2 regions of the Exiguobacterium sp. NPDC077395 genome follow, and region 1 is predicted to be linked to the other one. Evidence: riboswitches for the same ligand, from Rfam matches in the RefSeq annotation. Region 1 holds a riboswitch; the other holds the start of a gene.

Region 1 (3,411 bases):
ACTGTGTCCACAGAGGATTTTTTCATTTCCGCATCGTTTGAATGATGACCCGGTCAATCCAGTCATCGAGTTGCGTGAACACGAAGCCCGCCTTTTTCGCTTCAGCAATCGACATGTAATAGTCGACGTCCGAATCATATGGGGACGACTCCCCATCTTTTATGATATGGACAGGTTTTCCGACATGTTGCCCGATTCGTTCCATTAAAGCACCCATGGAGATGAGACCGTCACTCGCAGCGTTGAAGGGTCCAGTCACGTTCGCACGTCCCACCCATTCTAAAAATGCTGCTGCTTCCGCGCTCGAGATGAAGCCCATTTTCGCTTCTGGACGATGCAACACAATCGGTTCCTCGTTGCGAATCGCGTCCACATAAAATTTGAGTCGATCTGTATAATCATCTGGTCCGAGGACAATCGGTAAGCGTACGGTCGCAACTGGGAACGAAGCCCGGTGGAAGAAGAACGACTCTGCCTCTCGCTTCCCTTGTCCGTAGTCATGCTCGGCTTCTAGATGATATTCATAATGGAGCGGATTAAAGTCACTCTCTTTTAAATCAGGTCCCGGCGCGTATACCGACATTGTAGACGTCAGGACATACTTTCCGACTTTGTCCATGAACGCATCCGAGGCGATTTTTGCCTGATACGGGGTAAAGCAAATATTGTCGTAGACGAGGTCATAGCGTTCTCGTGCCAAGTCTTTCATCGTCGCGACCGATTGTCGGTCTCCTTTAATGGACCGTATCCCTTCGGCTTCTGGTACTTGTAGTTGGCCTCTTGTCACAATCGTCACATCGTCCCCCGCCTCCGCGAGTCGCAAGGCAAGTCGTTTCCCGAAATAGCGCGATCCTCCAAAAATCAATACTTTCCTCATCACCCTAGCCCCCTTCAATACGATTCTCTTCCCTACATTCCCTTTCCCCGACGTTCCGTAACTGGTCGAATCGCACAAAAAAAAGACTATGGCGCTCCATAGTCTAAAATAATTAACATTCTCCTGGTGTCCCAGCGTTCGTTGCCGTACGGAAACTTGAACCGCAGCCACACGTGGCGATGGCATTCGGGTTTTTAATCGTAAATCCTCCACCGAGCATCGATTGCTTGTAGTCAATCTCGAGCCCATCGACGACCCCGTGATCGACTTCCGCAACGATGACGCGGACGCCGTGATGGTCGAATTGAATATCTTTATCCGTCTTTTCCTCATCAAAGCCCATTCCATATGAAAGTCCTGTACATCCGCCACCTTGGACCTTCACTCGCAAATATTGTGCATCCGGGCGTTCGGTCTGTTTCATCATCTCTTGTACTTGAAGTGCTGCTGATTCTGTCAAATGAATCATCTGAACTCCTCCTCATTTTATCTTCAATTCAAGTCAATTGACTTGTAGTTTTGTGCATTATCTTGTATAACTAAACTGTAACAAAAAAAATTAAATCGTTCCATCTTCGGGGCAGGGTGAAATTCCCGACCGGCGGTATTGAAGAATTTATTCTTCTCAGCCCGTGAGCGAGCAAGGCGTTGCTTGCTGATTTCGTGAGATTCGAAAGCCGACAGTACAGTCTGGATGGGAGAAGATGGCGGCATCCGACCGATATCCGGATGTTTTCTTTGACGTGGACATTTCCACCTCGGAAAACATCTATTTCGTATGCGCGTAAACTCTCCCGATTGTCTTTATTGCAATCGGGTTTTTATATGCGACGGATGCCATTCATCGAGGAGCGACCTAAAGGAGAGATTCTGATGAAAACTACGCGCAACAAACGATTGACAACTATGGTGACTTTGGCGATGCTCGGGACGATTTCGTTCGTACTCATGCTATTCAACTTCCCGCTCCCATTTTTACCGCCATTCCTCAAAGTGGATTTCAGTGACATTCCTGCACTCATTGCTGGGATCGTCTTTTCTCCACTCGCAGGTGTCGTGGTCGTCGGATTGAAAAACGTCTTGTACTATGTCTTTAACGGTGGCGGTGTCCCGGTCGGAGAGGTCGCAAACTTCTTCGCAGGTGTCGCATTCATGTACCCGGTTGCATGGTTCTACCACAAACGGAAGACGAACAAAGCACTCGCTTCTGGACTACTCGCCGGTACAATCACGATGGCACTCAGCCTCGCCATTTTAAACTATCTCGTCATCTTGCCAGCCTATGCCTTCTTCTTCGGAATGGCAGACATGGCCGACCCGGCCGTGAAGACGGACCTCGTCCTTTACGGGATCTTACCGTTCAACTTGATTAAAGCGATCTTGATCAGCGCACTCTTCGTTCCACTCTTCTTGAAATTGAAGCCGTGGATCGAACGTCAGCGCGTACAACTTCAAGCATAATCGATATACGAGCATCTAGGCGTTGCCTAGGTGCTTTTTTCAATCTGATTGATCAGGAGGAGTTTGATTGATGAAACACGAGCAGGATTTGATTGATTTCTTACAACAAGATGCAGAACTTATGAACCTTCTTCGCACCGTTGCTACCCTTCATCTGCCCGACTGGTGGATTTGCGCGGGCTATATTCGCGCAAAAATATGGGACCATCTTCATGGATACGATGCACCGACCCAAACGGACGACGTCGATGTGATTTATTTCGACCCTACTCAGTCAGAAGAATCCATCGAAAAAGAATTAGAACAGGTGTTGAATCAACTCGACCCGAGCGTACCTTGGTCTGTAAAAAACCAAGCGAGGATGCATCATGTGAACCATTTGCCACCATATACGTCATCGGTCGATGCGCTAGCGCACTTCCCCGAGACGGTGACCGCAATCGGGGTACGTCTCAATGTAGACGGTGAGCTCATTCTCTCAGCACCCTATGGCGTTCAAGACCTTCTCACACTACAAGCTAGACCTACACCATATTTTGAAACAAGCACCTCAAAACATCCAATCTACTTGAAACGAATGGCTCAAAAAAATTGGCCAGCTCAATGGCCGAACGTCAAATTGTATACATCATCCCTACACTAAAAAACGCGACCACCGAAGTGATCGCGTTTTCTTATACTAATTAGAGAAGAAGTCCAGCCAATGTAGCTGACATCAAGTTTGCAAGCGTACCTGCGAGAATTGCGAGGACACCCATACGCGCGATGTCACCACGACGGTTTGGTGCCATACCACCAAGACCACCGAGAAGGATCGCGAGTGATGAAATGTTGGCGAAACCACAAAGTGCGAATGCAATCATTGCTTCTGTACGAGCTGACAAATCACCAGAACCGATGATTGGTGCAAACTCAGAGAAGGCAACGAATTCGTTCAAGACTAGTTTTTGACCGAGGAAGCTACCAAATTGTACTGCATCTGCCCACGGAACACCGATAACGAATGCAAGTGGCGCGAACACATAACCAAGAATCAATTCGAGTGACAAGCTATCAAATCCGAAGAGTCCGCC
Region 2 (3,411 bases), 210 kb from region 1:
AGTGGTTAGCGTTTGACTCAATGATGGTTCCTCCTTCCGTGGACTCAAATATGAACCGACAAAGATGAAAAAAATGCTCCTACAATCATACTATCGGATGGTTTTTCGGATTTATTAACGTGATTTTGAAAATTATTAAACAATTTCTAAGAATTGGATAGGTCTAAAGTCACAGAAAAACATTTCAAAAAATGGTAACAGTTCTATTACAAATTAAATCGAATTTCGTGATAAATGTAAACAAAAAGTTTTAATCAACCAAAAATGTCATATTTTTATAAAAAAGTACCCAACTGGAGAAATGGGGTCATCGCCTTCGCTCCAGATGAGTACCCTTCTATAATAAATTTAATTTTCAGACTAATCAATCGAATATTGAAATTACATCAAAAAATTTTTAACAGCTGGTCAACGAAAGTCCAATTCTGCTAAAATAGGCGCATTGAGTGAAAAACAGAAAAGAGGATTACCATTATGACAGTTTGGTTATTTTATACGTTGCTCGGATTGATCCAAGGATTCACGGAGCCGATCCCGATTTCATCGAGCGGACATCTTGTTATCTTCCAAGAATTATTTAACATCGACTTGCCGGGATTGTCATTTGAAGTTTTCGTAAATTTTGCTTCGCTCCTCGCGGTCTTAACGGTCTATCGTAAAGATGTCGTCCGCCTCATCGTCAGTTTATGGACGTTCCTCTTCAAGAAAGATCGGACAGATGAGACGATGGTCGATGTGAAGTTTATCGGATTGCTCCTCGTCGCAACGGTTCCGGCCGGTGTTCTCGGTGTCATTTTTGGTGACTGGATTGGAGAAGTACTCGGTGGCGTCGCGACGGTCGGATACACGCTCATCATCACGGGTCTTGCGCTTTGGTTCATTCGAAACATGCGCGGGAATAAAGGAGACGGCGGGATCACGTTACGTGACGCCGTATTGATTGGACTCGCCCAAGCGGTGGCGCTCATCCCAGGGATCAGTCGCTCTGGAGCAACCATCGTCATGGCAATGTTGCTCGGAATCAAGCAAGAATCAGCACTTCGCTTTTCGTTCTTCTTGTTCATTCCAATCAGTCTCGGGACGATGATTTTGGACGGTCCGGCGTTATTTACGAACCCAGAAACACGTGACTTGTTCGGTCCGCTCATCTTGGCGTTCATCGCTTCTTATGTGTTGACTGCGATTTCGTTGAAGTGGTTCCAGCACATCATGGCAAAAGGCGAATTAAAGTATTTCTCATATTATTGCTGGATTGTCGGACTTCTCGTCGTCCTCTTTCTCGCATAATCGAGGCGCTACTCTCACGGGTAGCGTTTTTTGTTTTGCGAAATAAAAACAATTGCGATACAGTAAATCTGTACAAACAAATATTCCTTCGGGGTCGGGTGAAATTCCCAACCGGCGGTGATGGGCCATGCCCTAAGTCCGTGACCCGGGCGCACGTGTGCGAACGGTGGATCTAGTGAGACTCTAGAGCCGACAGTATAGTCTGGATGGGAGAAGGAACAAAAAACAGGTCCGTGTGACCTGTGCTTCGTCGTACGCTTTTCTGTAAAGAAAACGTTTATTTGGCTTGCCCAAAAACGACGAAACCCTCCCACCAAGACCCTAAGGACCGTTCCTTAGGGTCTTTTGTTTGTACGGAAAAAAGGAGGGAGAACGATGAAACAGTACATGCAACAAGCCATCCAATTGGCGAAATCTGCCGACGGACAGACGGGTGTGAACCCGCTTGTCGGCGCCGTTCTCGTCAAAGACGGTCGCGTCGTTGGGTTAGGCGCCCATCTCAAGGCGGGCGAACCACATGCTGAAGTTCACGCGATTAAGATGGCAGGTGCGGCAGCGTACGGGGCGACACTTTACGTCACGCTTGAGCCGTGCTCGCATCACGGGAAGACACCACCGTGTGCCGACTTGATCGTTGAATCCGGAGTCAAACGAGTCGTCATTGCCATGAAAGACCCGAACCCGCTCGTTGCCGGAAAAGGGATCATGCGCCTCAAATCGGCTGGCGTCGAAGTTGAAGTCGGGTTACTTGAAGAGGAGGCACGGGCACTAAATCCAGCGTTCTTGCGAGCGCTCGAGACGAAGCGACCGTACGTCATCTTAAAGACGGCGACGAGTCTCGATGGAAAAGTTTCATTGGATTCTGGTGAGAGTCAATGGGTGACAAGCCCGGAAGCCCGTCGTGACGTCCATGAACTACGCGCCAAAACCGATGCGATTTTAACGGGAATTGGAACGGTGCTTGCGGATGATCCGGCACTGACCGTTCGATTGGACCGTGAGACACGTCAACCGAAGCGAGTCGTCCTCGACCGTGACCTTCGCTTGCCACTCGCGAGCACGCTTGCCCGAACGGCCGAAGACGTCCCAGTGCTTCTGTTCACCTCGTCGGACGACAGAGAAAAACGGGAACAGGCACGTGCCATGGGAATCGAGTTATTCGATTATACGTCGCTCGGAAACGTGCTCGAGACACTTTACGCGAACGGGGTTGGACGCTTATTGATCGAGGCGGGACCGACACTTGTCACGTCCCTTCTTGACGGAGGCTATGTGGATGAATGGGTTGCCTATCAATCACCGCGCGTGTTCGGCGGGAAAAACGGTGTCTACCGTTCACAACAGGAAGGCTCGCTGGATACGATTTCTCGTTTTGAGATTCAGCAGGTCGAGACGATCGGACCTGATCTGAAAGTCGTCCTTCGAAAGGGGGCGCTCTGATGTTTACAGGAATCGTAGAAGAAATTGGTTCGGTCAAAGCGGTGAAACGAAACGGTCCGTCCTTGCGGCTCGTCCTATCGGGGGCAAAGGTGCTCTATGACGTAAAAATCGGCGACAGCATTTCGGTAAATGGGATTTGTTTGACGGTCACAACGTTTGACGCGTCGACATTCGCCGTTGATGTGATGCCAGAGACACTGAAAGCATCCAGTCTAGATGGGGTGAAGCCAGGGACGCGCGTCAATCTCGAACGGGCGATGCCTGCGAACGGACGATTCGGCGGGCATTTCGTGTCCGGGCATGTTGACGGCGTCGGGCGCATCACCAAGAAGCGTCCACTCGCGAATGCCGTATATGTCGACATTCAATGCGACCCTTCGCTTCTTTCATACATTGTGCCGAAGGGATCGATTTCGGTGGACGGGACGAGTCTGACCGTATTCGACGTATCCGAACGTGGGTTTACGCTGTCGTTGATCCCGCACACGTATAGTGAGACTGTTCTCGGGTCGAAGCACGTCGGTGAACCTGTCAATTTGGAATGTGACCTGTTGGCAAAATATATGGAAAAACTAGTCGGACAGTCGAAGATGACACTCGAATCTTTGGCATCACAAGGTTATGGGAAGGCGGGATGGTAATGTTTGATTCGATTGAACGGGCCATTGAGGAATTAAGACGCGG

What was found. A riboswitch is a leader RNA that binds a small molecule or an ion and turns the genes downstream of it on or off. The one in region 1 is predicted to bind FMN.
Region 2: it holds a riboswitch for FMN, as region 1 does, so the genes downstream of both, ribD (bifunctional diaminohydroxyphosphoribosylaminopyrimidine deaminase/5-amino-6-(5-phosphoribosylamino)uracil reductase RibD) here and ACQKD4_RS03905 (ECF transporter S component) in region 1, are expected to answer to the same signal.

Annotation. Positions count from the first base shown of each region.
Region 1 is NZ_JBNNHU010000001.1:760,131-763,541, reverse strand. Features, by position in the region: gene ACQKD4_RS03915 (NAD-dependent epimerase/dehydratase family protein) at 23-877, opposite strand; gene ACQKD4_RS03910 (HesB/IscA family protein) at 990-1,346, opposite strand; FMN riboswitch at 1,445-1,587, shown strand; gene ACQKD4_RS03905 (ECF transporter S component) at 1,751-2,338, shown strand; gene ACQKD4_RS03900 (nucleotidyltransferase family protein) at 2,409-2,981, shown strand; gene ACQKD4_RS03895 (NupC/NupG family nucleoside CNT transporter) at 3,022-3,411, opposite strand, start outside.
Region 2 is NZ_JBNNHU010000001.1:548,019-551,429, forward strand. Features, by position in the region: gene ACQKD4_RS02795 (homing endonuclease associated repeat-containing protein) at 1-21, opposite strand, end outside; gene ACQKD4_RS02800 (undecaprenyl-diphosphate phosphatase) at 475-1,287, shown strand; FMN riboswitch at 1,368-1,509, shown strand; gene ribD (bifunctional diaminohydroxyphosphoribosylaminopyrimidine deaminase/5-amino-6-(5-phosphoribosylamino)uracil reductase RibD) at 1,663-2,727, shown strand; gene ribE (riboflavin synthase) at 2,727-3,368, shown strand; gene ribB (3,4-dihydroxy-2-butanone-4-phosphate synthase) at 3,368-3,411, shown strand, end outside.